4 regions of the Halomonas sp. TH-94 genome follow, and region 2 is predicted to be linked to each of the others. Evidence: predicted binding sites of a transcription regulator. Region 2 holds the regulator's gene; each other region holds the start of a gene.
The links. Region 2 encodes LexA, which represses DNA repair genes until DNA is damaged. Its sites were predicted from a motif close to TACTGTNTANNTANACAGTA; they were not measured.

Region 1 (7,558 bases), on a different contig from region 2:
ATACCCGACCCTACCTGATACTGCGAAGAGCGAACATGGCCGACCAGAACCATGAACTGCGCAAGGCGGGCCTGAAGGTCACCTTGCCCCGAGTGAAGATCTTGCAGATCCTCGAGAATGCCACGGGCCAACACCACCTTAGCGCCGAGGATGTCTACAAGACCCTGCTGGAAGCCGGTGAAGACGTTGGCCTGGCCACCGTCTACCGCGTGCTGACCCAGTTCGAGTCCGCAGGATTGGTCATTCGCCACAATTTCGATGGCGGGCATGCGGTGTTCGAGATCTCACAGGAAGAACACCACGATCATATGGTGTGCCTGGATAGCGGAGAGATCATCGAATTCTTCGACGAGACCATCGAGCGTCGCCAGCAGGAGCTTGCCGAGGAGCACGGCTTCGAGCTCGTCGATCACGCGCTGGTGCTCTATGTGCGTCCGCGTGGCTCCAATACCACCCGCCAGGACGGCATGCCGCGCAAGTAAGCGCTGCCTCTCCCTGCGATTGACGGCCCCGATCATCGATCGGGGCCGATTCGTTTGGCGGCGACTTAGTGGGAGGCGCCCTGCTGGCTGGCATCGAGCATCTCGCGAGCATGGGCCAGGGTGCGGTCGGAAAGATGGACCCCGCCCAGCATGCGTGCCAATTCGCTGACCCGACCGGCTTCATCGAGCAGTGCCATGCGCGTCAGAGTGGTGTTGCGCTTGGCCTGCTTCGCGATGTGCAGGTGGTGATGAGCCTGAGCCGCCACCTGGGGCAGATGGGTCACGGTCATCACCTGGCCGTGCTCACCGAGTCGGCGCAGCAGCTGCCCGACGATCTCGGCGGTGGCACCGGAGATGCCTACATCGACCTCGTCGAAGACCAGGCTGGGAATGGTCGAATGGCGTGCGGCGACCACCTGGATGGCCAGGCTGATGCGCGAAAGCTCGCCGCCGGAGGCGACCTTGGTCAGCGGCCGCGGCGGCTGGCCGGGATTGGCGCTGATCAGGAAGCGAACCTCCTCCATGCCGTCCGGCTGCGGTGCCTGCCGACTGACGACCTCCACGTCGAAACGCGCCTTGCCCATGGCCAGGAAAGCAAGCTGCTCCTGCACCGCCTTGCCGAACCTTGCCGCCGCCTGACGGCGTGCCTCGCCCACGCTACGCGCCTTTTCACGCCAGGTGTCGCGAAGGCTCTCGACCTCGGCGCGTAGAGTCTCGAGGTCGTGCTCGCCGCCTTCGAGACCCACCAGTTCGGCCTGCAGGCGGTGGTGCAGCGCCGGAAGCTCCTCCGGCATGATGTGATGTTTGCGTGCAATGCGGTGCACCTCACCCAGGCGCGACTCGACCCAGGCGAGACGCTCCGGATCCAGCTCGGTGGCATCGGTGAATCGATGCAGCTCGCGCGCGGCTTCCTCGACCTGGATGCGAGCATCGCCCAGCATGCCGAGCACGTCGGCGAGAGTGCCGCGATCGCTGCCCGGAAGCGGGTCGAGTCGGTGCATCGCCTGGTTGATCAGCGCCAGCACGCCGCCTTCGTCGCTGTCGCAGCACTCTGCGGCAAGCTGTGCCTCGCGCAGGGTTTCTTCGGCATGGGCGAGCTGCTCCTGTTCGTGTTCCAGGGTGGCGAGTTCCTCGTCGCCCAGGGCCAGCAGGTCGAGCTCCTCGACCTGATAGCGCAGCAGTTGGCGGCGCGCCTGCACCTCGTCGCCGCTCTCGGTCAGTTGCTTGAGCCGCCGCCGGCACGCCTGCCAGCGACGAAAGGTCTCGGCGAGTTCGTTCACCATGGCGCGATTGCCGGCGAAGTCGTCGAGCAGGCGCAGGTGGGTCTCCTCGCGCAGCAGCAGCTGGTGGGCATGCTGGCCGTGGATCTCGACCAGATGTTCGCCCAGCGCCTTGAGGTCGGTGACGGTCGCCGGCTGGCCGTTGATCCACGCCTTGGAGCGGCCGCTGGCGGTCACCACTCGGCGCAGCAGGCAGTCATCGGTGGCAAGTTCGCGCTCCTCGAGCCAAGCGCGGGCGGCGGGCAGCGTGGTGATATCGAAGCGCGCAGAGAGGTCGGCACGCTCACTGCCGTGGCGTACGCTGCTGGCATCGGCGCGCTCGCCTAGACACAATCCCAGAGCGCCGAGCAGGATCGACTTGCCGGCCCCGGTTTCACCGGTAATGGCGGTCATGCCACCGGCAAGCTCGAGATCGAGCGTCTCGACGATGGCGTAATCGCGAATGGCAAGCTGTGTCAGCATGGGACCTCCCCGGCGACCGGTATCCTGTTGGCTGGATATCCATACACGTTATTGCGTTTTTATACAGTAGTCCATTTCCGCACTCAATACACGACGCCATCGTTGGTAGCCCGATGTCTTGAGATTGCTGCAAGGACCCCCATATAGGCGGCAGACCTTCGAGCTTTCGCCGATACGACTTATTTCCGGCCCGCTGGGCCGACGCTGCTTCAGGAGATGCGCATGGCTAAAGAACCCCAGACCCCGCTTGATGACGAGCTGGCACGGCGTGAGGAAGAGGCCCGGCCGGATCCGCTGGAAGGTGAGTTGGATGATGGCGTCGTCGCAGGTGACGACGCCGTGGCGTCCGAGGAGCCAACCATCGAGAGCGACAACCCCGAGGCCGACCTGCTTGCCGCCCAGGTAGAGGAACTGGAGCAAAGCCTGGCCGAAGCCAAGGATCAGGCGTTAAGGGCCGCCGCCGAAGCGCAGAATGTGCGTCGCCGGGCCGAGCAGGAAGCCGAGAAGGCCCGCAAGTTCGCCCTTGAACGCTTCGTCAAGGAGCTGCTGCCGGTGGTCGACAGCCTGGAAAAGGCGCTGGATGCCATGGGCGAGGATGCCAGCGACGTTCACCGCGAGGGCGTGGCCATGACGCTCAAGATGCAGCACGACGTGCTGGCCAAGTTCGGCGTCGAGATGGTCGAGCCGGCCGGCGAGCCGTTCGACCCGCAGTTCCACGAGGCGATGGCCATGGTGCCCAATCCCGAACTCGAGCCGAACAGCGTGATGGAAGTGATTCAGAAGGGGTATCTGCTCAATGGCCGCCTGGTCCGCCCGGCCATGGTGGTGGTCAGTCAGGCCGCCAGCTGAAACCGAGCGGACGAAAACGGGGGCGGGGCTTGAAAAGCTGGGAAGCGCCCCCCAGATAGACGTCAACCGCGGCAGATGCCGCTGAGATGGATTCAAGGCAAACGAATTTCGAGGATTTCCTATGGGACGCATCATCGGTATTGACCTGGGGACCACCAACTCCTGTGTGGCCGTGCTAGACGGCGACAGCGCCAAGGTGATCGAGAACGCCGAAGGCGCCCGTACCACGCCCTCCATCATCGCCTATACCGATGATGGCGAGACGCTGGTGGGGCAGTCGGCCAAGCGCCAGGCGGTGACCAATCCGCAGAACACCCTTTACGCCATCAAGCGCCTGATCGGTCGTCGCTTCAAGGACGACGTGGTGCAGAAGGACATCAAGATGGTGCCCTACGGCATCACCGAGGCCGACAACGGTGACGCCTGGGTGGAGGTGAAGGGCAAGAAGCTGGCGCCGCCGCAGGTCAGCGCCGAAGTGCTGAAGAAGATGAAGAAAACCGCCGAGGACTACCTGGGCGAGCCGGTCACCGAGGCGGTCATCACCGTGCCGGCCTACTTCAACGACAGCCAGCGTCAGGCCACCAAGGATGCTGGCCGCATCGCGGGCCTCGAGGTCAAGCGCATCATCAACGAGCCCACTGCGGCGGCGCTGGCCTACGGCATGGACAAGGCGCGCGGCGACAAGACCATCGCCGTGTACGACCTGGGTGGCGGCACCTTCGATATCTCCATCATCGAAGTGGCCGATGTCGACGGCGAAACCCAGTTCGAAGTGCTGGCCACCAACGGGGATACCTTCCTGGGCGGCGAAGACTTCGACATGGCGCTGATCAACTACCTGGTCGATCAGTTCAAGGCCGACAGCGGTATCAACCTGACCGGCGACAATCTGGCCATGCAGCGCCTGAAGGAAGCCGCCGAGAAGGCCAAGATCGAACTCTCCAGCGCCCAGCAGACCGATGTCAATCTGCCCTACATCACTGCCGACAACACCGGTCCCAAGCACCTCAACGTGAAGGTGACCCGGGCCAAGCTGGAGTCGCTGGTGGAAGAGCTGGTGCAGCGCTCGCTGGGGCCGTGCAAGACCGCGCTGTCCGACGCCGGCCTGTCCGCTTCCGAGATCGATGACGTGATTCTGGTCGGTGGCCAGACCCGCATGCCGATGGTGCAGAAGAAAGTCGCCGACTTCTTCGGCAAGGAAGCGCGCAAGGACGTCAATCCCGACGAGGCCGTGGCCGTGGGCGCGGCGATTCAGGGCGGCGTGCTGGGCGGCGACGTCAAGGACGTGCTGCTGCTCGACGTCACCCCGCTGACCCTGGGTATCGAGACCCTGGGCGGTGTGATGACCCCGCTGATCGAGAAGAACACCACCATCCCGACCAAGAAGACCCAGACCTTCTCGACCGCGGATGACAACCAGACCGCCGTGACCATCCACGTGCTGCAGGGTGAGCGCAAGCAGGCGGGCGGCAACAAGTCGCTTGGCCGCTTCGACCTGGCCGACATCCCGCCGGCGCCGCGCGGCGTGCCGCAGATCGAGGTGGCGTTCGATCTCGACGCCAACGGTATCCTCAACGTGTCGGCCAAGGACAAGGCCACCGGCAAGGAGCAGTCGATCGTCATCAAGGCCTCCAGCGGCCTCACCGATGATGAGATCGAGCAGATGGTGCGCGACGCCGAGGCCCATGCCGACGAGGACAAGAAGTTCGAGGAGCTGGTGGCCCTGCGCAACCAGGCCGACGGCATGGTCCACGCCGCTCGCAAGACGGTGCAGGAAGCCGGCGAGCACGCCACCGACGAGGAGAAGCAGGCCATCGAGACGGCTGCCACCGAACTCGAGGAGGCGCTCAAGGGTGACGACAAGGACGACATCCAGGCCAAGCTGGACAAGCTGACCGAAGCCTCCGGCAACCTGGCGCAGAAGATGTACGCCGCTCAGGCCGAGGCCGCCCAGCAGGGCGGTGGCGAAGGCCAGGAGGCCGGTGGCAAGCCGGAAGACGACGTGGTCGACGCCGAATACGAAGAAGTCAACGACGACCAGAAGAAGCAGTAATCGCCAAGGCGATGCCACGGACGACGGTAGCGCGGGAGGACGACTCCCGCGTTGCCGTTTCCGCGGATCGGGCACAACTGCCTAGACCAGGAGGCGCATGGACCCATGTCCAAACGCGATTATTACGAGGTGCTCGGCGTCGAGCGAGGGGCCGACACCAAAGATATCAAGAAGGCCTACCGACGGCTGGCGCAGAAGTATCACCCGGACCGCAACCCGGATGACGACACCGCGGCCGAAAAATTTCGCGAGGTCTCCGAGGCCTACGAGATTCTTTCCGATGGCGAGAAGCGTGCCGCCTACGACCAGTTCGGTCATGCCGGGGTAGACGGCCAGGCCGGTGGCTTCGGCGGCGGTGGCTTCGGTGGTGCGGGAGCCGGCGGCTTCAGCGATATTTTCGGCGACGTGTTCGGCGACATCTTCGGCGGTGGCGGCGGGCGACGCAGCCCCCATGCACCGCAGCGCGGCAGCGACCTGCGCTACAATCTCGAGCTAGATCTCGAGAGCGCGGTGGCCGGCACCACCGTGGACATTCGCGTACCGCGTCATGTGGAGTGCGACCGCTGCGACGGCCAGGGTGCCGAACCGGGCTCCACCAAGGAGACCTGTCCCACCTGTAACGGCCTTGGCCAGGTGCGCATGCAGCAGGGCTTCTTCGCCGTGCAGCAGACCTGCCCCACCTGTCATGGCAGCGGCGTGCACATCAAGGTGCCGTGTCACAAGTGCCACGGCGAAGGCCGCGTGCGCGAGACCCGCACCCTGTCGGTGAAGATTCCGGCCGGGGTGGATACCGGCGACCGTATCCGCCTCAATGGGGAAGGCGAGTCCGGCATCAACGGCGGCCCGCCCGGCGATCTCTACGTACAGGTGGCGATCAAGCCGCACCATATCTTCCAGCGCGACGGCAAGCACCTGCAGTGCGAGGTGCCGATCAACTTCATCGATGCGGCACTGGGTGGCGAGCTCGAAGTGCCCACGCTGGACGGTCGGGTCAAGCTCAAGATTCCGCCCGAGACCCAGACCGGCAAGCTCTTCCGCCTGCGCGGCAAGGGCGTCAAGCCGGTACGTGGCGGCCCGCCCGGCGACCTGCTGTGCAAGGTGGTGGTGGAGACCCCGGTCAACCTCAGCGAGGAGCAGAGGTCGCTGCTGCGCCAGCTGCAGGAGAGTCTCGACGGTAGCAACAGCCACAGCCACTCGCCGAAGAAGACCAGCTTCTTCGACGGCGTGAAGAAGTTCTTCGAGGACATGAAGCCGTAGGTTCACTGCCCCTGAGTGACTGGCCCCTGATGCCCTTGGCCTCAGGGGTTTTTTGTGCGCGACAGGCTGAAAGCCGGCTACATTCTGTCGAACGCACCGTTGCCTTTTTTCCGCGCATCGGGGCTGGCGCCGACCCGCTCCGGCGCCGTAGTCTGTCAGCTCAATACGAATGGAGATCGTTACTATGCCGATGTCGCGAACGGAGATCGCCACCGAGTCCGGGGCGAGGGTGATGAACCGGCTGTGCAAGCACTGGGCGCACAAGCTTGAGGTGGAACAGGGCGAGGTGGAGAGTCGCGTGACGTTCGCGGACGGCTCCTGCGTGATGCGTATCGAGCCGGGCAAGCTGCTGGTGGCCGTCGAGGCGCTGGAAGAGGAGAGTCTCGACCGGCTGGAGGGTGTCGTCGACTCCCACCTGCAGCGCATGGCGGGTGACGAAGAGCTGGTTATCGTCTGGGAAAATTGAGCGCGACGATAACGCCCCGCCTCGCCCACCTGGGCATGCTGCTGTGGGCGCTGCTGGTAGGGCTGTCGTTTCCCGCCGTGGGGCTGATGAGCGAGCTGCCGCCGCTGTCACTTACCGCCCTGCGTTTCGCCGTTGCCTGCGCCGGGCTGTGGTGGCTGGCGCGGCGCGCCGATGGCTTCCTCCCCTCCTGGCGCCTGCTGCCGCTCTACATGCTGATGGGACTCTGCTTGGCCGGCTTCTTCGGCGCCATGTTCTGGGCCGCCCACCACGCCACTGCCCTTTCCATGGCTACCCTTTACGTCACCGTGCCGCTGATGGCCTATCTGATGGGGCTTGGCTTTCGCGTCGAGGGGCTGAACTGGCAGTTGCCGCTGATCTTGGCCCTTGGGGCTTTCGGGGCGCTGGCGCTCGCCTTTGCCGAGGCTCTCAGCCACGGTGAGGGCCTGCAGCTCGGCGTGGGTGAGGCGGTGTTCTTCCTCGGCTGCGTGTCGTCGGCACTCTATCCGGTATTGAGCAAGTGGGGTCTGGCGCGAGAGTGGCTGCCGGAGTCCGCGGCGGTGCGCACCTTCTGGAGCCTGGGGCTGGGGGGGCTGGCCATCGGGTTGCTGGGTGTCGCCATCGAGCCCGCTGCTGAACTGGCCGGTATGCGCTGGCAGGATTTCATCTTGGTGGTCTATCTGGGGCTCTTCTCCAGCGCGCTCACCTTCTG
Region 2 (7,558 bases):
GAGGCCACTCACGAGCTGGGACTGGCCTGATCGCACACGATTCGATCCGATAGAAGTGGTTGAAAGCGCTGCGCCCCTGCCAAGGCAGGGGCGCAGCTGTTTAGTTTATTGCTCACTCGCTATAGTCTGTATAACAAAATTTTCAACAACAGCCATACCGAAGAAGGTGCTGCCATGTCAGTACAACAACCCCCAAGAGCCGCAGGCCTGAGCCAGGAGCAACTGGACGCCTACTGGATGCCCTATACCGGCAACCGCCAGTTCAAGCGCGATCCACGCATCATCGTGGCCGCCGAGGGCAGCTACTTCACGGACGCCGACGGCCGACGCATCTTCGATGCCCTCTCCGGCCTCTGGACCTGCGGCGCCGGTCATTGTCGCCCCGAGATCACCGAAGCCGTCACCCGTCAGCTACAGCAACTGGACTATTCGCCGGCGTTCCAGTTCGGCCACCCCAAGGCCTTCGAGCTTGCCCACCGCCTGCGTGGCCTCACGCCACAGGGGCTCGATCACGTGTTCTTCACCGGCTCGGGTTCCGAAAGCGCCGACACCGCACTGAAGATCGCGCGTGCCTACTGGCGCAAGATAGGCAAGCCGACCAAGACCAAGCTGATCGGTCGCGCCAAGGGCTATCACGGCGTCAATTTCGGCGGTATCAGTCTGGGTGGCATTGGCGCCAACCGCGTGCTGTTCGGGCAAGGTATCGATGCCGACCACCTGCCCCATACCCTGCTCGCGGAGAATGCCTTTACCCGCGGCATGCCCGAAAAAGGTGCCGAGCGCGCCGACGAGCTGCTGGAGCTGATCGCCCTACACGATGCGTCGAATATCGCCGCGGTGATCGTCGAGCCATTGGCCGGTTCCGCCGGGGTAATCCCACCGCCCAAGGGCTATCTGCAACGCCTGCGTGAGATCTGCGATCGCCACGACATCCTGCTCATCTTCGACGAGGTCATCACCGGCTTCGGCCGCATGGGGTCCATGACCGGCGCCGAAGAGTTCGGCGTGGTGCCGGACATCATGAACGTGGCCAAACAGCTGACCAATGGCGCAATTCCCATGGGCGCGGTCATCGTCAAGGGCGAGATCTATCAGACCTTCATGGATCAGGGTGGTCCGGACTACATGCTCGAACTGCCCCACGGCTACACCTATTCCGGGCATCCGGTAGCCTGTGCCGCGGCGCTGGCAGCGCTGGACGTGCTCGAAAGCGATCGCCTGATCGAGCGTGTGCGGGAGCTGAGCCCCTATTTCGAGCAGGCACTCCACGGCCTCAAAGGCTCACGCTATGTCACCGATATTCGTAATTATGGGCTCGCCGGTGCGCTGCAGATCGAAGCCTACCCGGGCGAACCGGCACGGCGCCCCTACGAGATCGCCATGAAATGCTGGCACAAGGGCTTCTATGTGCGCTACGGCGGCGACACCATCCAGCTCGGCCTGCCGTTCATCGTCGAACGCGATGAGATCGATCGTCTCATCAACGTCCTCGGCGAGGCCATCGGCGAACTGGACTGAGCACACGAGCGAGCCGGATGGCCATCACCACCGGCTCGAGCACCTGAAAGTGGTAGTGGGGCCTAGAGCCCCTTCGGGGCGAAGATGCCCGGGGCGTTGCGCCAATACCCCTTGTAGTCCATGCCGAAGCCGAACACGTATCGGTCCACCACTTCGAGGCTGCAGTAGTCGGCCTTGAGATCAGGCACCGCCTTGCGGTCGTGGCGCTTGTCCACCAGAACGGCGGTGGAGATACTGGCGGCTCCGGCCTCGCGACAGTAGGCGAGGATGGCGGCCAGGGTCGCTCCCTCGTCGAGGATGTCATCGACGATCACCACGTGACGACCGGCCATGGGAACCTCGGGCGACACGCGCCAGAACAGCTCTCCGCCGCGGATCCCGCCTCGATAGCGGGTCGCGTGGAGATAGTCGACTTCGAGCGGAAAGCCTAGCCGGGTCAGCAGATGCCCGGTGGTGATCAGCCCCCCGTTCATGACGCAGTAGAATACCGGCAGCTTGTCGCCCAGGTCGGCAGTTATCTGCTCGGCCATGCGATCCAGCGCACGCTCCACCTCTTCATGACTGATCAGGCAGTCGGCGTTCTCCATGACATCGCGCATGCTTGCCAGGGACTGATGAAAATCGGCTTCGATTTTGGGCATGAAAGGCTCGTATCAATGAGGTAAACGACGTGAGTGAAGCGGGTCAGAGAGAGGCCATGGCCTCGAGTCTGGCGTGGACACGGCGCCAGCGACCCAACGCCTCGAGAGCGTCGATATCGGGGCGTGCACGGCCATAGCGCAGGCGCGACGCCCGGCGTGTGGTGCGACCTTGGCAGGCGTCGAGCACTTCCAATGCGGCATTCCGGTCGTTGCAGACCAGCACCATATCGCAGCCGGCATTGAGTGCCGCGAGGGCCCGCTCACCTGGCTCGCCGGCGAAGCCCGCCCCGGCCATGCCAAGATCATCGGAGAATATCGTGCCCTTGAAACCGAGCGACTCGCGCAGCAAGCCCAGCCAACTTGCCGAGAACCCCGCAGGGCGCGAATCGAAGGCGGAATAGATGACATGGGCGGGCATCACGCCATCCAGCCGGTGGGTCAGCTCGGCAAAGGGTATCAGGTCGTGCTGGCGCAACTGCTGCAATGGGCGGTCGTCGATCGGCAGCTCCAGGTGGGAATCAGCCGCGACGCTGCCATGGCCGGGAAAATGCTTCCCCACTGCCACCATGCCAGCCTCATGCAGCCCATCGATCAAAGCGCCCGCCATGCCTGCCACGGCCTGGGGGTTCGAGGAGAAGCTGCGATCGCCAATGACACTCGAGATACCGGAATCCACGTCGAGCACCGGCGCGAAAGTGAGATCGAGCCCGCATGCCGCCATTTCCATGCCCAGCAGCCAGCCGGTATCGAGGCACAGCCTGAGAGTCACTTCCGGGTTATCCGCAAAGTCGCGCCCGATCCGCCCCATCGCAGGCAGGCGTGTCACTCCCTCACGCAGTCGCTGAACGCGACCCCCTTCCTGGTCGATGGCCAACAACAATTCCGGGCGCTGTCGCCTGATACCATCGCACAGCTCGCGCACCTGGCGCGCATTCTCGATGTTGCGAGCAAACAGAATGACGCCCCCGACCTCCGGTCGCATGAGCATTTCACGCTCGTCGCTCCGCAGTTCGGTCCCTTCCAGATCTAGCATCACCGGGCCTAGGGTCTGGGTCATGAGCGAAGTCCTGTGGCCATCAAAGGGAGCTGATTCTAGACCAAAGCCGCCCCCGGCAACAGCTATGGGGAGTGGCCGACACGGCTACCGAACATGCTGGAGCGCCAGCGAGCCGACTGGTTCACTCGTGAAGCCAGACCGGGGTACCAGGCTTTGCCACGCCAAAGACCTCGAGCAGGTCGTGGTCACGCATGCGGATGCAGCCATGCGAACGCGGCTCCCCCATCGGCTGATCGGGCGGAGTGCCATGTAGATAGATATAGCGTCTCTGGGAATCGACGTCACCACCACGGTTGAAGCCACGCTCGAGACCGCACAGCCATAGAATGCGCGTGAGGATCCAGTCGCGTTCCGGATGGGCCTCGGCCAATTCGGGGGTATATACCTCCCCGGTGGGGCGTCGCCCGCGAAACACGCTGCCGAGTGGGTAGCCATCGCCGATGGCAGCCCGCACATAGTGCCAGCCGAGCGGCGTCGAACCGCTGCCCTCGCGCTGGCCGACACCGGCCAAGGCCGTGGATACCGGCCACTCGTTGCGTGGCTGATCGCCGAGATAATGAACGAGACATTGTCGACCGATATCGATTTCGAGCCAGCCCTCTTCCTGCGGCGGCAGCGTCTCGAGCCTTGGGGTATGCATGTTCAGCTTGCCTTCGAGGCGGGCAAGGCCGGTGGCGGCAAGGGTGCGTTCATCGCCGCCACCACAACGGGGCGTAAGCGGCGTATCAGGTCGCGCACCGACACATGCTCGTGGTAATCCTTTTCGGCGATATCGCGCAGCGCATCGAGGCCGGAAAGCGTAAAGATCACCGTTCCCAGCATGAAATGCAGGCGCCAGAAACGCTCGGCGTCGGGCAGCTCCGGCGTCGCCTGGCGCACCAGATCGGTGAAGCGGGAAAAGACACTGCCGTACTCCTCCTGGATATGGCGCCTCAGGTGCCCCTGCGCCTGGCTGTATGCCAGACCGAGCAGCTTCATGAACACCTTGAGACTATGCTTTTCCGCGGGCACCTCGAGCACGGTGCGGGCCATGGTTTCGAGCAGTTCCTCGAGGGGAATCGTACCACCGGCATGGCGCTCCTCGAGCTCGTCGAGGGCATGATGGAAGCGCACGGTGAAGGGGTCGAGATAGCGCGAGAAGACCGCCTGGATGAGGGCCTTCTTGGAACCGAAGTGATAATTCACCGCGGCGAGGTTGACTCGCGCCTTGCTGGTGATGGTCCGCAGGGAGGTTTCGGCGAAGCCGCGCTCGGCAAAAAGAACCTCGGCTGTGTCGAGAATACGTGTAACGGTGTCGGTCTGCGCCATGATCAGTTTCCGCTAGAAACAACTGTTTTAAACATTACAAAAGTCTACGTCATTATCTTTCATCACTCAATGTGTGCGTCTTCAATGTCGTTTAAAACGCGATATCGTAGCTGCGCGGCTTTGGCGCGGCGGCTTTTTACTGGATAGACTTCCATGCTGTATACTTGCACAATACCGCAAGACAGCTACCGGAGTTCGCCATGAGCCGCCCCCTCACGTCGCGCCAGCAGAACGTTTACGATTTCATCGTCAAGACCATGCACGAGCTGGGCTATCCCCCTACTCGCGCCGAGATCGCCCGAGCCCTCGGCTTTCGCTCGCCAAATGCGGCCGAGGAGCACCTGCGCGCACTGGAACGCAAGGGCGTGATCCGCGTCATCCGCGGCACCTCCCGCGGCATTCGCCTGCCAGCCCAGGAGAGCGATAACGCCACTCCCGAATCCGGCGGCGAAGGGCTGCCGATCATCGGGGAAGTGGCCGCGGGCAGCCCCATCCTTGCCGCCGAGCATATCGATCGCTACTGCCCCCTGCCCCCGGACTACTTCACTCCCCGGGCCGACTACCTGCTCAAGGTACGCGGCCTGTCGATGAAAGACGTCGGCATTCTGGAGGGCGATCTGCTGGCGGTACATCGCACCGAGCGGGTGCGCGACGGTCAGATCGTGGTGGCACGCCTGGAGGACGAGGTGACGGTCAAGCGCTTCCATCGCCAGGGGCATCATGTGGTATTGGAAGCCGAGAACCCCGACTTCGCGCCGATCGAAATCGACCTGCGTCATCAGGCGCTCGAGATCGAGGGCATTGGCGTTGGCGTGATCCGCGGTGGCAATGGCCAAGCGTTGGGCTGAAAGCTGGCTGCGCTCGGCCGGTAAGTCGTCATGAGCCGCAAGATTCTGCATGCCGACTGCGACTGCTTCTACGCTGCGGTCGAGATGCGCGACAACCCTGCACTGCGGGAGGTGCCGCTGGCCATTGGCGGCACCGCCGAGGGTCGCGGCGTGATCGCCACCTGCAACTACCCTGCCCGCGCCTACGGCATCCATTCTGCCATGCCCACCGCAAGAGCGCTGCGCCTGTGCCCCCATCTCACCTTGCTCAAGGGAGATTTCGACCGCTACCGCGAAGCCTCCCAGCAGTTGCTGGCCATCTTCCATGAGCTGACCCCGCTGGTGGAACCGCTCTCTCTGGACGAGGCCTTTCTCGACGTCACCGATGTTACCCGCTTTTCGGGCAGCGCCACCTGGATGGCGCGCTGGCTGAAGGAAGAGTGCCTCAAGCGGGTGGGAATCACGGTCTCGGTGGGCGCCGCGCCGGCCAAGTTCTTGGCCAAGATCGCCAGTGACTGGGAAAAGCCGGACGGGCTTACCGTCATCGCACCGGGCCAGGTCGACGACTTCATTCGCCAACTCCCCGTCACCAAGCTGCATGGCGTCGGTCCGGCCACGGCCAAGCGGCTCGAGGCGCTGACGATCGACACCTGCGAGGATCTCCAGCGCGTTCCGCTGGAGCGGCTACTGCAGGAATTCGGCAAATTCGGCAAGCGCCTGTTCGAACTGGCACGGGGGATAGACGAGCGACCGGTACGCATCGAGCGCGAGCGCAAGTCAGTAAGCGTCGAAACCACCTTCGCCACCGACCTGCCCACCGTTGCCGAGTGCCACGCCCAGCTGACACCTCTTTGGGAACGGCTAGAGGCTCGCCTGGCTCGTCACGGCCATCCACCGGTGGCGGGCACTTTCGTCAAGGTTCGCTTTGACGATTTCTCGCTCACCACTCTCGACAGTCGCGGCGGCGCTCCGGAGCTGCGCACCTATTCGACGCTGATGGAGCAGGCCTGGGCCAGAAGACAACGCCCGGTACGCCTGCTTGGGGTGGGAGTCAGACTGGTCCCGGACGACGCCAGGCGACAGCTGAGCCTGCCGCTCTGACGTCACTTGGTATCGATATAGCGATGGCTGTCGAAAGTGGCCACCCAGTGAGGGTGGTAGACCATCAGAATCCCGAGCAGCATGCCCGTGAGAAAGGCTTCCGAGGGCATCAGCAGCGGCAGGAACAGCGCATACTCCCTGGCCAGATATACCGCTTCGGGATCGCCGGAAGCCAGCATGATCATACCCAGGCCGGCAAGCCCCGTGCCGAGCGTGGCCAGTGCCGCACCAAAAAAACCGCACACGAAGAGAAACAGCATCAGGTTGTCGGGCAGGAAGCGATCCACGATGCGCCATATCGACACGCTGATCACGACCGGTATCACGCCGGTAATCAGCACGTTGACTCCCAAGAGCGGCCATCCCACCTTGCCCAGCAGTACCAGAGAGAGGTTTGCCAGCAGGTTGGTCACCAGCGCCATCGGCGCCTTGAAGATCAGCGTGAGCAGTGGCGTCAGCATCAAATGCAAACTCAACCAGTCGACCGACTGAGCCCTGAGCTGCCACAGCAGAACGACGGCGAGGCTCGCCGCCAGCCATCGATGCTGAAGAGCGCGGTCGCCTGACAGCGTTCGCCAGGGGAGCTGCGTCAGCCCCAGACCGACGATCGACAAGGCAAGCGCTCCACAGGCGATCAGCAGCCAGACAGGAAGTACCAATTCGGAAAACGTCATGCCGAACTCCCGACGGGATCAGGCAAACACCACCGTCTTGTTGCCATGGATTAGCACACGATCCTCGAGATGCCAACGCAAGCCACGCGCCAGCACCGCCTTCTCCACGTCGCGACCGAATCGCACCAGATCCTGAGGCGTATGGCAGTGACTCACTCGGTGAATGTCTTGCTCGATGATGGGTCCTGCATCCAGCTCCTCGGTCACGTAATGGCAGGTGGCACCGATGAGCTTCACGCCACGAGCGTGGGCCTGATGATAGGGCCGGGCGCCGGCAAAGGAGGGCAGGAAGCTGTGATGAATGTTGATGACGCGTCCGGCATAGCGCTGGCAAAGCCGCGGCGGCAGGATCTGCATGTAGCGCGCCAGCACGACGACCTCGGCTTCAAGCGCCTCGACGTGGCGCTCGACTTCATCGAAGGCTGCCCGCTT
Region 3 (7,558 bases), on a different contig from region 2:
ATAGGGTCAGCGCCCGTTCGGCGCACGTGCAAGCAGCTCGAGCTGAGTATCGAGCAGTGCCGCACCGCGTTCATGTAATGAGAACTGCTCATGGTTGCGCAGCCAGTCGTGGAATAGTCCGCCAAGCATTGCCTGGAGCAGCCTGGCGGCTATTTCCGGCGAAAGGTCCTGACGCAGGTGGCCCATCGCGGCGGCTTTGCTGAAGTAGCCCTTCAGCGCTCCGCATGCTTCCTCTGCCATCTCGTTCTGCATCGCCAGCGGGTCGATCTCAGCGAAGGTTTCGCAGTGGTGGATCAGGATGGCATGCACGCGGCGATAGCGCGGCTGTTCGAGGCGCAGAAAGCCGCGCAGGCAAGCCTGACGGATGGCTTCCAGCGGCTTTTCGGCAAGGCTCGGGTCGCCGATCTCCTCGACCAGTTCCTCGAATGGCATACGCACCCGTTGCAACATGGCGCGGAACAGGTCGGCCTTGTTCTTGAAGTGCCAGTAGACCGCACCGCGAGTCATACCCGCTTCGCGAGCGATCTGCTCCAGTGACGTGCGTGCTACGCCACGTTCGAGAAAGACGCCCTCGGCAGCATCGAGCAGGGCTTCGCGGGTGGCAGCGGCTTCCGCCTTGGTACGTCGCGCCATGATGGGTCGTTTCTCCTCGGGCCTGCCGTTTGCTCCATTCTAACGCAGCGTGCTTCGTCTTACATTCAACTCTGTATGGTATTTCCCGGCCGACAGCGTCGTCCCTACCGGCTCGTATTCCACGGTGGGGAAGGGTATAACGGTTCGAACACTGTTCGTAATGGGAAATATCATGCCCCGCGCCTCTTTCGAGCTTGCCGGCGTCACGATTCAGGCTGGCAGCCGTCTTCAAGTCGACGTGCCGGTGGCGAGGCTCTATACCCATGCGCCGCTGCATATTCCCGTGGAGGTTGTACACGGTCGCCGCCAGGGGCCCGTGCTGCTGGTATGTGGCGGCATACACGGCGACGAGATCAACAGCGTGGAGATCGTGCGCCGCCTGATGCGCTCGAAGCAGATCCAGGGCCTGCACGGCACTCTGATCGCCGTACCCGTGGTCAACGTATTCGGTTTCATGCAGCACAGCCGCTACCTGCCCGACCGGCGTGACCTCAATCGCTGTTTTCCCGGCAGCGAGACGGGCTCGCTGGGGGCGCGGGTGGCATCACTCTTTCGCGAGCAGATCGTCGATCACGCCACCCACATCATCGACCTGCACACCGGCGCCATTCACCGTACCAACCTGCCGCAGATCCGCGCCCAGCTCAGCCCGGGCAGCGAGACCGAGCGAATGGCCAACGCCTTCGGCGCGCCCGTCATCCTCAACGCCGAGCTGCGTGAAGGCAGCTTGCGCCATTACGCACAGACGCGGGGCATACCGGTGCTCACCTACGAGGCCGGCGAGGCGCTGCGCTTCGACGAGTGGGCGATCTCTCCGGGCGTACGCGGTGTGCTCAGGGTCATGCGCCGGCTTGGCATGCTGGCGGGGGAGCATCGCCGCCGGCCCCCACCGGCAGCGGAGCTGGCCAACGGCTCGAGCTGGGCACGAGCCCCCATCGACGGCATTCTCCGGCCCAAGGTGCGCCTCGGCGCTCGGGTGGCCAAGGGCGATGTGCTGGGCAAGGTGGCGGATCCGCTGGGCAATGCCGAAGCCAGTGTCAGGGCCATGGCCGACGGCATCGTGATCGGCATGAGCCGGCTACCGTTGGCCAACGAAGGCGAGGCGCTGTTTCATATTGCCCGCTTCGATGCCATCGAAGAGGCAGAGAACGCCATAGAGAACTTCCATTCGAGCCTCGAGCCGCTCCCTGACCCGCTCTACTGATCCGGTTCAGGCCGTTTCGGCAGGCTCCCGTTCCGGCACCAGGCTCAGCGCATCGTCGAACACTCGCAGGCAGGCGCCATCCAGGTGGCCGTTCTCGGAAAGATGACGGCGGAAACGACGCCCCCCCGGCTGGCCTTGGAACAGCCCCAGCAGGTGGCGGGTGATATGGTTGAGCTTCGCCCCTTCCTCGAGCCGGCGGGCGATGTAGGGGCGGAACGCACGAGCGGCGGCATGTCGGCTCACGGCCGGCCCCGTTTCACCGTACAGCGCCTGGTCCACCCCGGCCAGCAGCCAGGGGTTCTGATACGCCTCGCGGCCGACCATCACGCTGTCCACGTGCTTCAGCTGCTCGCGGCACTCATCCAGCGTCTTGATTCCGCCATTGATACCGATGTGCAGCTCCGGCCGGCTGGCCTTCAAGCGATGCACGCGGGGATAGTTCAGCGGTGGGATATCGCGGTTCTCCTTGGGCGAGAGCCCCTGCAGCCACGCCTTGCGCGCATGCACGATGAACACCTCGCAGCCGGCATCCGCCACCTGGGCGATGAAGCGTTCCAGATCGGCATCCTCGTCCTGGTCGTCGATCCCGATACGGCACTTGACCGTGACCGGGATCTTCACCGCCTCGCGCATGGTGCGCACCGCTGCGGCGACCTTCTCGGGATGACCCATCAGGCAGGCGCCGATCAGGTTGTTCTGCACCCGGTCACTGGGGCAGCCGACATTGAGGTTTACTTCGTCGTAGCCCCACGCCTCGGCAATGGCCGCGCACTCTGCCAGCTCGCCCGGGTCGCTACCGCCCAGCTGCAATGCCAGCGGATGCTCCACCTCGTTGTAACCGAGGAAGCGTTCACGAGGGCTGCCGTGCAGGATGGCACCGGTCGTCACCATCTCGGTATAGAGCAGCGCCTGGCGGGTCAGGGTGCGAGCGAAAGCGCGGTAGTCGCGGGTCGTCCAGTCCATCATCGGCGCGACGGAGAACGTCCTATCCAGCGCAGGGCGCGTCGTGCCAGTATCCATGCGGGTTTCAGCAGTTGCCTTGTCAGTCATAACTGTTCATATTTACAGTATTGGGCATGGGTTTTTCACGATGCCTTGTCACAATTTTTGCACTCCGCGCCGTTGGAATTTGTCACATTGGGGGAGCGAGCGTTGGCGACGATAGTCAAGCGGCCGCGAAAGGGCGGCAGTTTCTCATACCTGGCTAGGATCCGCATCGCTCGTCGTGGACAACCAGACCACTCCGAGTCGCGGACGTTCCCCAAGAAGGCAACAGCCGAGGAGTGGGCGAAGCTTGAGATGGAGCTGATATAGCCATGGTGCATCACCTTGGATACCAGAGCTGACCACTTCGCCCTGTCTCTTGTAGGATATTTCTTACAAAGAAAGGCGCTAAATTCTTATCTCATTTCATAACCTGCGTTAAACCACAATGGGAATAGAACTACTACAGTAGTTATACAGCGGGCGACGGAGAGCCCTGAAGGGAAGGCAGAGCAAGGGATTTGCTCGGTACCAAGGACGCTCGAGCAGGATGCTTGAGAAGGTGGAAAGGAAGCGAAGATTCAGCCCGGCCTCATGGCCGGGTTTCGCGTTAGTGGGCTCTGCATAAGCCTCTGGCTGCGCTGCCACTTGCCTTCGCTCCGAGCGGCGGGTCACTGATCGGCGTCGGAAGGAGCCAGCCTGTTCTTGCTGCTGCGGTGCGGCCAGTATTACTTCTTCTTCCTCATGAAAGGGAATATCTTGCCCATGGCGTCGGCGAGCACTTGGTCGAGCGGTTTGTGCTCCAGGCTGATAGCGGCTCTCGCTGCGGTATAGGTGCCTTTGTATTCCTTAGCTATTTCGCTGTCCGTCATGTTGTCTGGCAACCGCTCTGTTTCCCGGATTGCGTCGATGACTGCCTTGTCCATGTTGCCCTCCACTGAAGCCAATCACTATCGAGCATAGTGCAGAACAGCCTTGGCTGCGGCGCATCCCCACGCATGGATTCAGGCGGCGGCGTGTCGCCTCGTCTAAGCCGGCTTAGGCGTTCCGCTTACACTGCCTGTCGGCGATCTCTTACAGCTCATGGTGTCTTAGGTTAATACACAGCTCCCCCTATGGCTGTCATAGTAACTCCATCGGGCAAGGAGGCCCTTCAGGGAAGACCGAGTCAGGGAGACTCATGACCAAGGACGCTCAGGCAGGACGCTTGAGGTGGTGGAAAGGAAGCGAAGATCCAGCCCGGCCTCACGGCCGGGCTTTCGCGTTTATAGAGCTTGCGCTTTGAGCAGTTCGTCCCAGCGGGTCGAGTAGCGGTTGGTGAGGTGGGCGCAGCGCAGGTGCCACGCCGCCCCTGGGCTGGGGGTGCCGAGCTTGATAGTGCCGCGCCCCATTCTGCCGTTGAGTTGGTCCATCACGTTCATCAGCCGCTGGCTGCGTTGGCGTTCGGCATCGCTCTGGGGCGTGTCGAGCAGCGAGAGCTGCTGTCGTTCGGCGTCGATCAGGTCCAGCAGCATCACCCCCCCTTTCTGATAGAGATAGCCCTTGCGGTAGATACGCTGCAGGGCCTGGCCGGCGGCGCTGAGGATCTCGCGGCTGTCGTCGGTGGGGCGGGGCAGCTCGATCACTAGGCTCGGTGAGTACTGGGGCAGGTCGTTTCTGAATGGGTTGGTCTTGAGGAAAACCAGCACGGCGCGAGCGAGGCTGCTCTGGCGGCGCAGTCTCTCGGCGCTGCGCTGTCCGTGCTGACGTATCGCTTCGCGGATCTCGCCCAGATCGTCGGTGAGCCTGCCGAAGCTGCGACTGGTCATGATGCGCTGGCGGGCTTCGTCGACGTCGTTCATTTCGATGCAGGGAATGCCCCGCAGCTCCAGGACGGTGCGTTCAAGGGTGACACCGAACAGGCGGCGAATACGCTTCGGGTCGGCCTGGGCGAGGTCCCAGGCGCTCTTGAGGCCCAGCGCCGCCAGCCGCTCGACCAGCCGCCGCCCCACGCCCCAAATGTCACCCAGCTCGATCCTCTTCAGAAGCCCCTGGGTTTCCAGGCTGCCGGGGGGCAGTACGCACACGCCGCCGTAGGCGGGCATCTTCTTCGCCGCACGGTTGGCCAGCTTTGCCAGTGTGCGGGTGGCGGCAACGCCCACACAGACGGGGATGCCGGTGTACTGGCGCACCTTGTGATAAAGCTGGCGCGCATGCGCGAGCAACTGGGCGTGCTCGAAGCCATCGAAGCGCACGAACATCTCGTCGATGGAGTAGGGCTCTACGGCTGGGGCGAACTCCTCGAGAACGGCCTGCACCCTTTGGCTCATGTCGCCGTAGAGCTCGTAGTTCGACGACAGCAGGTGAATATCGCCCTGGTGCACCAGGGGTTCAAGCTCGAATGCAGGCGCTCCCATGGAGATGCCGATTGCCTTGAGCTCGTTGGAAAGGGCGATGACGCAGCCGTCATTGTTCGACATTACGCCCACCGGAAGGCCGCGCAGCCGGGGTTGAAAGACGCGCTCGCAGCTCACGTAGAAGGTATTGCAGTCCACCAGGCCGATCATGCTCATACGGCGTACTCGTGGATGACCGCGCGCACCACGCCCCAAACCTGGCATTCGAGGTCGAGGAGCGGAATAGGAGCGTAGCGCGGGTTGCCGGAACAGAGACACGGCACCCCGTCCCGCAGTTCGTAGCGTTTGACCGTAATCTCGCCCTCGACCATGGCGACGATGATATGGCCGGGGCGGGGGTCGACGGAGCGATCGACGATGAGGGTATCCTTCTCACGAATGCCCAGCTTGACCATGCTGTCGCCCGTGACTGCAAGGAAGAACGTGGAGGAGGGGTGCTTGATGAACCGCTCGTTGAGGTCCAGGGTGCGGCCCTCGTAGTCCTGAGCCGGGCTGGGAAAGCCGGCGAGCCCGGCGCGGCCCAGGGCGAGGGGAAAGGGAAGGGCCAGCGGTGCCGGGGCAGGGCGTGCTGGAATGAGACTCTCTGGTGGCATGGGCGGCTCCTTACAAAAACTGTCATTATATACAGTATCTCGGGAGTACCTGGCTCAGGCAACAGGCAATTGCTAATGAAAGTTAAGTTTGTGGGGGTTCTGGGGAAAAAATAGCTACGATATTTTTGGAAAGATCATTTTAAATGCCTCTTAATGTTGTCGCATGAACATGGCTGTTTAGCATCACTTTCTTCTGAAATATGGTGCTTGGAATGGCTTGAATCATGGCTAATCGTTGCTGAATTGTCGGCAATCTCTTACGCAATTCCTTAGCTCAGGTTAAGGCTAAGCGTAGCGGTAAGCTGTCAGAGTGTGCCTCTCGGGCAGGGAAAGCCCGGCAAGGAAGATCGAGACATGGAAGGCTCATGTGGCCATGGATGCTCGAGCAGGAAGCTTGAGGAAGAAGAAGGGATGCGCAGAAACAGCCCGGCCTTTTGGCCGGGTTTTGCGTTTGGTTTCGGCGGGGGCGTGCCGCTACATTGGGAAACCTTTTGTTGCCTAAGTTTGCTTGAAAGCCGCTTATGCTTGGCTAGGCTGAAAAGTGTACGAAGGGCAGGAAGCCCGGCAAGGGAACAGGGAAGGCCTAACGCGACAGGATGTCATGTGGCCAGGGAGTTCCTCAAGCACCATCTGCTAGAGAAGCAGCATGACAGCCCCCGCACTGCTTGGTGTGGGGGCTGCTTCTTTTCCTTTTGCTTTCAATTGCTTGGAGTTTTCCGTCAGAGGAACCCCGAGTGACGTATTACGTCATCTATCGTCAATCTCGTACAGGCAGAGCCGCCGATGTTCGCTATTGGCGGTGGTCAAAGCCTGCGAGACTATACTCGATGAGCCAAGGACGACTCCGCAGGGAAGAAGGCGCCAGGATGGCTGCTTAACCAAGGACGCACGGGCAGGATGCCTGTGGCAGTGAGCCAGGAGCACTAAACCCGGCCCCGGTCGGGTTCTTCTGGTATCTGACTCTGATTGACGCGGACTTTGCGTTCACCGAGGGCGATGAATTCTAACCATTAGCCTTCAGGTCTTGGTGCTACTAGCCTGACGACTATCTCGCAAGGAGGCGGGGATCAGGGAGCGCCGGGCGGGAAGCCTGCTGACGCCAAGGATGCATGACAGGCAGGTCATGGTGAGCTGAAAGGAAGCAATGATTGGAGCCCGGCATGCGCCGGGTTTTCTTTTGGTTTGTCGTCGCTTGGTGGCTCCGGACGCTGAGCATGGCTTGGCTGTGGGCTGACGCTCTTGGTAAGCGAATGAAAAAATAGCATGCAAAACGTTAACCTGAGTTAATTCGTTTCTTCGGCCTTGGTGGCACTGTGTACAGCGCTCGAGCTGGGGCTCGGCGCCTGCTTGCCGGCGCGAGGGGCTGTCGGCAGCGCAGGCGGCCCGCCTGGCCCCATCGGCTGCCTCAGCACTGAATAAGTATGACAATAGCATGAAGGAGTTCGATCAAGACAAGCGACGTTGTTCACTTGGGAAAGTGACGCAGGAGAAGAAGAATGATCAAGCTAACTTGGAAGGCAGGATCAAAATTCCTTGACGAGAAGGGTCCCGGTATCGCAGTCGTGCTGTTTATGACGTTCATGTCATGGATGTTGTTCTGGCCACATGGCTTGAGTGTCAACATGGCTGTGGGCAATGAGCCGGAAACAATAAGATATGAAAAAATAAAGGCATCATACTCCCAAAACGCAGCTGAACTCATGCGGCTGGATGAGAGTATCTTTTCCCGTACGCTAAGCATCCTCGAT
Region 4 (7,558 bases), on a different contig from region 2:
GGTACCGGCTCTGCGACATTGGCGAGTAGGAGGAAGCGGGTTAGAAAGTGAAGTGCAGTGACGCCGTGATGAGATTCAGGTGAGCCATGTTGGGTGCGTCGATCTCTTCGAATTCCAATCGACTGACGAAGCGGTTGTGCTGCAGGCGTGCGCCAAAGCCCTGGACTCTTGCGGTACCGGTAGTGGCCATGTACAGCGATTCGCTCTGAGTGACCGGGTCGCCTTCCCACTCGGCAATACCCGACTTGGCATAGAGACCGAGCTGGCCAAGTCGCACCCCGGCTACCAGGCTGCCGCCCAGCGTGGTGGTATTGACCAGCAAAGCCTGATCGGCATGTTGGGTCGGTACCTCATCGCTTTCGCGATAAGTGAACTCGGCGCCAAGGTCTAGCTGCGGCATGTTGGCAGGGGAGAAGCCCGCCGTGACTCGAAAGCCGGTGGTATAGCCATCCGGCGTATGGAGGTCGCTGCCCTCAAGTACCACGCCATTGTCGAGGTACATCAAATCGCTGGTCTTTCCGGCATAGGAAGGGGCCGTCAAGGGAGATAACGTCAAAGAGGCCAGCAGATCTTGTGATGCCTGGGACTAGGCAAGCGGCTGCTCAATGGGAGATATAGGAGACGTGCGTGTTTCGGCCATGGCCGAGAGTGGCAACAGCGTCAGGCTGGCAGCCATGCCGATGACAACACTGAAACACGTTTTCATCCCCTTTCCATAATCCCTTTAGATGGTATTTCGTCAATCAAGCCTAGCAGCATGACCAGCCCATCGCCAGGCCGATCATCAACGCCGGGGCTGCGTGGCGCCGCGTAGATGTTCGTCGAGTTGCCTGAGGCATGGGGCGTCGAGATCATGGCGGCGGGCCGCTGCCAGCAGCGGCGACAGTATCGCCTCGCCTTCCGTGGGCCTTCCCGCCAGCACGTCCTGCAGCATCGAGGCACGATTGTTTGCGGTTCCCTTCACCACCTGCCATACCAAGCCATGCCAGCCAGGAGGGGGTGGAGAAATGCCCTCTTTTTCGAGGATCTCGGCGACTTCATCGACGATACGCTCCACCATGGGGCGAAAGGGAAGGTCGCGTAACTGGCCGTTGCGGATACGAAAGCGTGCCACCAGAGGATTGATTGCGGCGTTGATCGCGACTTTGTGCCATAGCCGCGTCTCGATATCTGCCACCGCCTCGGCAGCCAGGCCTGCCCGGTTCAGTAAATCGGCAATAGCCTGGGAGTCCTCGCCCGCGCGGTCGGTCAGCGGGCCAAGATAGGTCATGCCGCGGCCGGCATGGGTCACGCCGGCATCGTTCTCCAGCCAGGCTCCTTCGGTCGTGGTGGCGCACACCACAGGCCCGGGATGCCGGCGGTCGAGCTCGGGCTGTATCAGGAAACCGTTTTGCCACAGCACCAGCGTGGGTATGGCGCTCAGCCGAGCCATGGCGCTCTCGTAGGCGGCGACGGCGTCATAGGCTTTGGTGGTCAGGTGAAGATACGTTGGCGAGCTCAAGGGCATGTCGGTAAGTGTCGTCACGCTCAACAGCCTGGAGTGCCGTGCTCCTTCCGGAGTCACCAGCGTCTGCTCGCTGGGTAAAGGACGCCTGCCGGCCAGCACGACCGGGGCCATGCCCGCCAGATGAAGGGCCAGAAGCCGGCCCAGGGCGCCGGGGCCGACGATCAGGTGGGTCTGCTCGTTCATGGTACGCCTTGATAGTGGAGTAAGGCAGCATACCGATGCCGTGCCAGTGGGCGCCAGCCTGCAGCTGCTCATGCCTGTGTACGCGGCTTGCGCTGCCTGCTCCTCTTGGTCGTCCGGCTGCGCTGCGGCTTGCGTTGCGGTGAGCGCGCGCTACTTGCGGCCTCACCCTGGGCGGTCGCCATGGCCTGGCGCAACCGGTTCGCATCGGCACTGCCCAGCAGGCCGCGAAGATCGTCGACAAGAGCCGCCAGGAAGGGGGCCGGGTCATCGGCGCGTTCGGCGATGGCGGTCAGCCGCTGTTCCCAGACCGCCGTGCGTTCGGGCCGAGCGGCAGCCTCGGGCAGCGAGGCAATCAGGCCGCTGCCCAGCCGAGTGGCGCGCAACGCCTTGTTCTTTCGCACCAGGTAGCCACGTTCGAGCAACGTCTCGATGATGCCGGCCCGGGTCGCTTCGGTACCCAGACCGTCATGCTCACGCAAGGTGCGCTTGACGTCGGGGTCGTCGACGTAGCGTGCAATGTTCATCATCGCCTTGATAAGGCTGGCATCGGTGAAGGGCTCTGGAGGACGAGTCTCACGGTCTTCCACGGCACTTGCCGTCACGCGACAGCTTTCCCCTTCGCTGAGAGGCGGAAGCGGCGGAGCTTCGTCGCGGGTAGTGAAAAGCGGCTTCCAGCCAGGCTGGAGCAGTTCCTGGCCGCTGGCACGGAAACGCTCGTCCAGAATCGTGAATTCCGCCTTGACCTCGCAAGTGATCAGCGACGGGTAGAACTGCGCCAGTACATTGCGAGCAATCAACCGGTATACGTCGGCCTCTGCACGTTCCAGCCGTTCCAGCTCGGCCGGTTTGCCGGTGGGGGCGAGGGCATGGTGGGCGCCGACTTTCTTGTCGTCCCAAGCCTTGGAGTGCAGCTTGAAATCGGCACCGGCCAGCCAGCCGCGCAGTGTCTCGTCCAGAGCGCAGGCGCTCGTCAGTACGGAGCGCGCCTGGGTCAGGTGCTCTTCGGGCAGGTAACGACAGTCCGAACGCGGGTATGTGATCAGCTTGTGGCGTTCGTATAGACGCTGGCAAATGTCCAGCACCGCTTTGGCGGAGAGGCCGAAGCGTCGGGCGGCATCTACCTGTAGCGCCGAGAGTGAGTAGGGCAGCGGGGCGGCCTGGCGCTTCTGTCGGCTTTCGAGTGACGTCAGCCGCCCCTCGGCGCCCGGCAGGCGTGCCGCCAACGCCTCGGCCGGGGCGCGCTCGAGCAGGCGGCCCTGTTCGTCGAGGCGGTGCTGCTCGCCGGGCTGCCACCAGGCGCGCAGGCTGCCGTTGGCGACCGCCAGATCGGCCCACAGCACGTGAAAGGGGTAGGGCTTGAAGTTACGGATCTCGGCGTCGCGACGTACTACCAGGCCAAGCACCGGGGTCTGCACCCGGCCCACGGACAGGACGCCGTCATGGCCCGCCTGACGGCCGGTCAGGGTCCAGGCGCGGGTGAGGTTGATGCCATACAGCCAATCGGCCCGGGAGCGTGACTCGGCGGCACGATAGAGCGGCTGGTAGCGGGCGTTGTCTTCCAGGCGAGACAAGGCGCGCTGAACGGCGGGGCGGTTGAGATCGTTGATCAGCAGGCGTGATACCGGCCCCTTCCAGCCCAGATGTTCGATTACCTCCTGCACCAGCAGCTGCCCCTCGCGATCCGGGTCGCCGGCGTGGACGACCTCGCGGGCCTGTTTGAGCAGCTTGCGTATGACGGCGAGCTGGCCTCTGGCCTTGGGGCGCGGGGTCAGCCGCCACCGTGTCGGCAGGATGGGCAGGTGGTCCAGTCGCCACTGCTTGTAGGCGGGGTCGTAGGCATCAGGAGGCGCCTGCTCCAGCAAATGGCCCAGGCACCAGGTAACGACGGTGTCGCCGCTTCGCAAGGCGCCATCCTCGCGCTGGGCACCGCCTGGCAACGCGTCGGAAATGGCTCGGGCGAGGCTGGGTTTCTCGGCAATGATCAGACGCATGTGAAGATCTGGCCTTAAGAGATACTGTAATGGATATTCTTACAGTAACGTGCCGACAAGACCAGATCCTGCTGACGGAAAAAGCTGTACAATTCCTGTATCGTGGTAGGCCATGGCGGGCAAGGGAGAGCAGTGACATGCGTGAACGAGGAAGAACGCGACGCCTGTTCGGGCTCGGTGCGCGGACCGGAGGAGCCATGCTTCGCAGCCGTCTTGGCGGTGAGGCCGACTGGCGCGCCCTGGGGGAGGCCTTGTTCGAAGGGCTCTCGGAACTCAAGGGCCCCGCCATGAAGCTGGCGCAGATCGTGGCTCAGTGGGACGATCTGCTGCCCCCCGACCTCGTCGATGAGCTGGCACGCCTGCAGCGCCAGGCCGAACCGATGCCTTGGGAGGGCATTCGTCGCACCCTGGTCGAGCAATATGGCGAGCTGGAACGCCATTTCAGCGAGATCGAGCCCCGTCCCTTCGCCAGCGCCTCCATGGGGCAGGTGCACCGTGCGGTGACCCATGACGGCGTCCCTCTGGTGCTCAAGGTGCAGTATCCGGGCCTTGCCGACACCCTGGAAAGCGATCTGGTACAGCTGCGTCGCATCATGCGCCTGGGGCGCTGGTTCAAGGTGCCTCAGGCGCGCCTGGATGCTCTGTTCGAGGAGCTCGCGGCCAGCTTGCGTAGCGAACTCGACTATCACGCCGAGGCCAGGGCGTTGGCACGCTACCGGTTACGCTATGCGCATCTCGACGACCTGCTTGTGCCGGAACCTTTGCCCGAGCTTTGCGGGCCGCGGGTACTGGCCATGCGCTATGTCGCCGGCACGCCATTGCGTGAGCTGGAAGCAGCCAGCGATGCCGTGCGCCAGCGTGTCGCTGCCACCTTGGCCGACTGGCTCACCGAAGAGCTTTTCACCCATGGTGAATTGCACGCCGACCCCCACGCCGGAAACTTTGCCGTGGATGACGAGGGGCGGCTGGTGGTCTACGACCTGGGCGCCGTGATTCCGGTACCTGAAAGGCATCTCCAGGCGATGATGCAACTGCTCGACGCCACCCTGGCGGGCGATCCGATGGCCATGGACGACGCCATGCGTCGGCTGGGCGGCCGCCAAGGGCAGGGGGCGCCGCTGGCGCTCTATCGTGAATCCGCCGAAGCGGTGGCGCCGCTGTTCGAACCCGGCCCGCGGGATTTCTCCGATGTCAGAGTGCACCGTCGCCTACGCGATCTTTCGCCGAAAGTATGGGCGGCCATGGACCGCCTGCAGCCCCCGGCCGACGTTTTACTGCTCTCCCGCACGCTCAACGGGCACTACTGGAACCTGGTGCGACTGGGCGCCCGCCTGGACATGCACGCTAGAACCAAGCCGTTGCTGGAGGGAGTGCGCCGCTGAGCCCTGACCCACATGCCGAGCGTTCTTGCGCACAACACCAAATCACGCTTCCCTGTTACTATATGCGCCATTTGAACTGGCGGAGAGAGTGAATGCTGGCAGTATGGGTCGAGCAGCTGCTGGGCTTTGCTTCGGGTGCCTTGGCAGCCATCCGAGAGGAAGAGCGCTATCCGGCGTTCATGGCCTGGGCGCGCGACGAGGGAGTCGAGCTGATGGGGGGCGACCTGGCCATGGCCCAGGCGCTGGCGCCCATCCTCTGGAGCCAGACCCCGCTCGAGCGTGCCGGCTTCACCAGTGAGCCCTTGGCGCGTCCCGGCCGCAATGAACCCTGCTGGTGCGATTCCGGCCTCAAGCTGAAGCACTGCTGCGGGGCCGTCTCGATGCCCGCCGAAGTTCCCGATCATCTGATGTGGATGCTCTCGCTGCGTGACTGGAAGGGGCCGACCCTCAAGGGGGCGCTTGAGAGTGGCAATGCCCCCGCCCAGGCCCTGCTCGAGGCCGGCCTTATCGCAGCCGAGACGGGCCAGCGCGGGCGTGCGCAACAGATCCTGGAATCGCTGTTTCAACGAGCCGACTGGTCGCGACTGCCGGTTCAGGCCGAGCCTGCATTCGAACTGCTGATCGATCTGTACCAGGAGCGCGGTTTCATCCGCAAGCGGGCCGAGCTGCTCGACGAGGTGCTCGATCGCGGCCCGCTGTTCCTGCGGGGGGTGGCGCTGGAGCGCCTGTGTCTGATGCACTTGGACAGCGACGATCTGGACAGCGCCCGGGCCGCCTTCGTGCGCGCTCAACAGGCGCTTCCCGACTCGCCGACGCTGGCCTATATCGAAGCCATGCTGCTGCTACACGAAGGGCACGAAGAGGAAGCCGCCGAGCGAGCCCGCTTCTGGTTCCGCCGCCTGTCCCGCAAGGGTGAGCTGGAACCCGATCAGCTACAGTTTCTGGCCGATCTGGCGGAGAACCCCGGGGCTACCCTGGCCGACCAACTGCTCAATGCCGAAGAGGACCTGGCGGAGCCGCTGGCCTCGCTTCAGGCGCTTTTGGCGGAGCTCCCGCCGGCCCCCGGGCTGAACGTGAGCCTGACGGATAGCGGAGAGCTGGAGTATCACAGCAGCGCCAGGGAAGACACTTTGTTTGCCGCCTGGCACAAGCAGTTTCAGGTGGATGTGGACGACGAAAGCGCGCTTGGCCTCAAGGGCGACCCGTGGATGCAGGCCGGCGACTGGCTGCGTGAGCTCTGTGCTCACCCGGAATGGCTTGACTCGCCACGGGTGGTTCAGGCGCTCACCCTGGCTCTGACCAGCCGATTCGGCAGCCTGCCGTGGATGTCGCCCAGCCTGTTCGAACCGCTGTCCAACCGCCTGGAGAGGTGGCTCGAGCGAATTCGTGGCGAGGGCGATGGACCCTTCCTTTGGGACAGCGCCGACAATGCCGTACTGCTGCGTACTGGCCTGGCACTGGTGGTCGGCATGGAGCGGGGCGCCCGCGAACGCTCTCGGCGACTTGCCGAACGGCTGCTGACGCTCGACGACCAGGATAGCCTGGGCCTGCAGGAGCTGGTTCTGGACCAGCTCCTACGCGAAGGGCGCGACCGTGAGGCGCTGGCAGTGACCGAAACCCAGCGCGACGACGGCCCGGTGCTGGGCATTCTGATGGGAAGGGCGCTGGCGCTGTTCCGCCTCGAGCGCATCGACGAGGCCAACGAAGCGCTACGCGACGTGTGCCGCCACAACCCTCATGCGCTTGCCATGCTGTGTGCCGAGCAGACCCGGCCGATCCACGTCGGTGGGGATAACGTCGCCGAGCCCGGCACCCGCGCCGAGGCCTGGCAGTATCGCACGCTGATGCGCGACCAGTGGCGTGCCACATCGGGTGCGCTGAGCTGGCTGCAGAGCCAGATCGATCGCTGACGCGAGGTCACACGGTGCGCGGGGTGGGTGGTGGCACCAGTTCCTTGTCGCGGCTGATCCAGATCGCCAGTGCGATGGCCGGCAGTCCCAGCGCGGTGGCAATGACGAAGAAGGTCGCGTAGCCCTCGGCAGCCACCACTAGCCCGCCGAAGCCGCTCAGGAACTTGCCTGGAAGCGTCATCAACGACGAGAACAGCGCGTACTGGGTCGCGGTATAGGCGCGCGACGTCAGGCTCGACAGGAAAGCGATGAATACCGCGCTGGCCAGGCCATTGGCCAGGTTGTCGCCGACGATGGCCATGATCAGCATCGGCAGGCTCTGGCCCGCCAGCGCAAGCGCGGCGAACAGCAAGTTGGTCAGGGTCGCGGCTGCCGCCCCCAGTACCAGTATCGGGCCGATGCCGTAGCGGGCCACCAGCAGACCGCCGAGAATCCCACCGCTGATGCTCATGGCAATGCCGAAGACGTTGGTCACATTGGCGATGGTGGCCAGCGAGAAGCCCAGGTCGATGTAGAGCGGATTGGCCATCGAGGCCATGGCCAGATCGCTGATTCGGAACACGGCGACGAATACCAGCAGCCACA

Region 1: a site for LexA is predicted at 2,274-2,293, ahead of recN (DNA repair protein RecN). Genes of this name have one in related genera too.
Region 3: a site for LexA is predicted at 5,828-5,847, ahead of AC2VNO_RS10120 (LexA family protein). Genes of this name have one in related genera too.
Region 4: a site for LexA is predicted at 3,709-3,728, ahead of AC2VNO_RS02365 (DNA topoisomerase III). Genes of this name have one in related genera too.

What each region holds. Positions count from the first base shown of each region.
Region 1 is NZ_JBYCKL010000097.1:9,249-16,806, forward strand. It holds gene fur (ferric iron uptake transcriptional regulator) at 36-482, shown strand; gene recN (DNA repair protein RecN) at 548-2,224, opposite strand; gene grpE (nucleotide exchange factor GrpE) at 2,447-3,073, shown strand; gene dnaK (molecular chaperone DnaK) at 3,195-5,126, shown strand; gene dnaJ (molecular chaperone DnaJ) at 5,232-6,383, shown strand; gene AC2VNO_RS17140 (DUF2218 domain-containing protein) at 6,568-6,849, shown strand; gene AC2VNO_RS17145 (DMT family transporter) at 6,846-7,558, shown strand, end outside.
Region 2 is NZ_JBYCKL010000010.1:121,613-129,170, reverse strand. It holds gene AC2VNO_RS02000 (AMP-binding protein) at 1-30, shown strand, start outside; gene aptA (omega-aminotransferase AptA) at 175-1,518, shown strand; gene AC2VNO_RS01990 (hypoxanthine-guanine phosphoribosyltransferase) at 1,581-2,159, opposite strand; gene nagZ (beta-N-acetylhexosaminidase) at 2,203-3,216, opposite strand; gene AC2VNO_RS01980 (L,D-transpeptidase family protein) at 3,338-3,856, opposite strand; gene AC2VNO_RS01975 (TetR/AcrR family transcriptional regulator) at 3,859-4,524, opposite strand; gene lexA (transcriptional repressor LexA) at 4,725-5,372, shown strand; gene dinB (DNA polymerase IV) at 5,403-6,452, shown strand; gene AC2VNO_RS01960 (energy-coupling factor ABC transporter permease) at 6,455-7,126, opposite strand; gene purU (formyltetrahydrofolate deformylase) at 7,145-7,558, opposite strand, start outside.
Region 3 is NZ_JBYCKL010000051.1:56,831-64,388, reverse strand. It holds gene AC2VNO_RS10145 (TetR family transcriptional regulator) at 7-633, opposite strand; gene AC2VNO_RS10140 (succinylglutamate desuccinylase/aspartoacylase family protein) at 806-1,837, shown strand; gene dusA (tRNA dihydrouridine(20/20a) synthase DusA) at 1,844-2,857, opposite strand; gene AC2VNO_RS10130 (hypothetical protein) at 3,550-3,747, opposite strand; gene AC2VNO_RS10125 (Y-family DNA polymerase) at 4,087-5,367, opposite strand; gene AC2VNO_RS10120 (LexA family protein) at 5,370-5,810, opposite strand; gene AC2VNO_RS10115 (hypothetical protein) at 7,307-7,558, shown strand, end outside.
Region 4 is NZ_JBYCKL010000013.1:3,988-11,545, forward strand. It holds gene AC2VNO_RS02355 (hypothetical protein) at 41-541, opposite strand; gene AC2VNO_RS02360 (ketopantoate reductase family protein) at 785-1,690, opposite strand; gene AC2VNO_RS02365 (DNA topoisomerase III) at 1,759-3,681, opposite strand; gene AC2VNO_RS02370 (ABC1 kinase family protein) at 3,819-5,063, shown strand; gene AC2VNO_RS02375 (SEC-C metal-binding domain-containing protein) at 5,156-6,973, shown strand; gene AC2VNO_RS02380 (AmpG family muropeptide MFS transporter) at 6,981-7,558, opposite strand, start outside.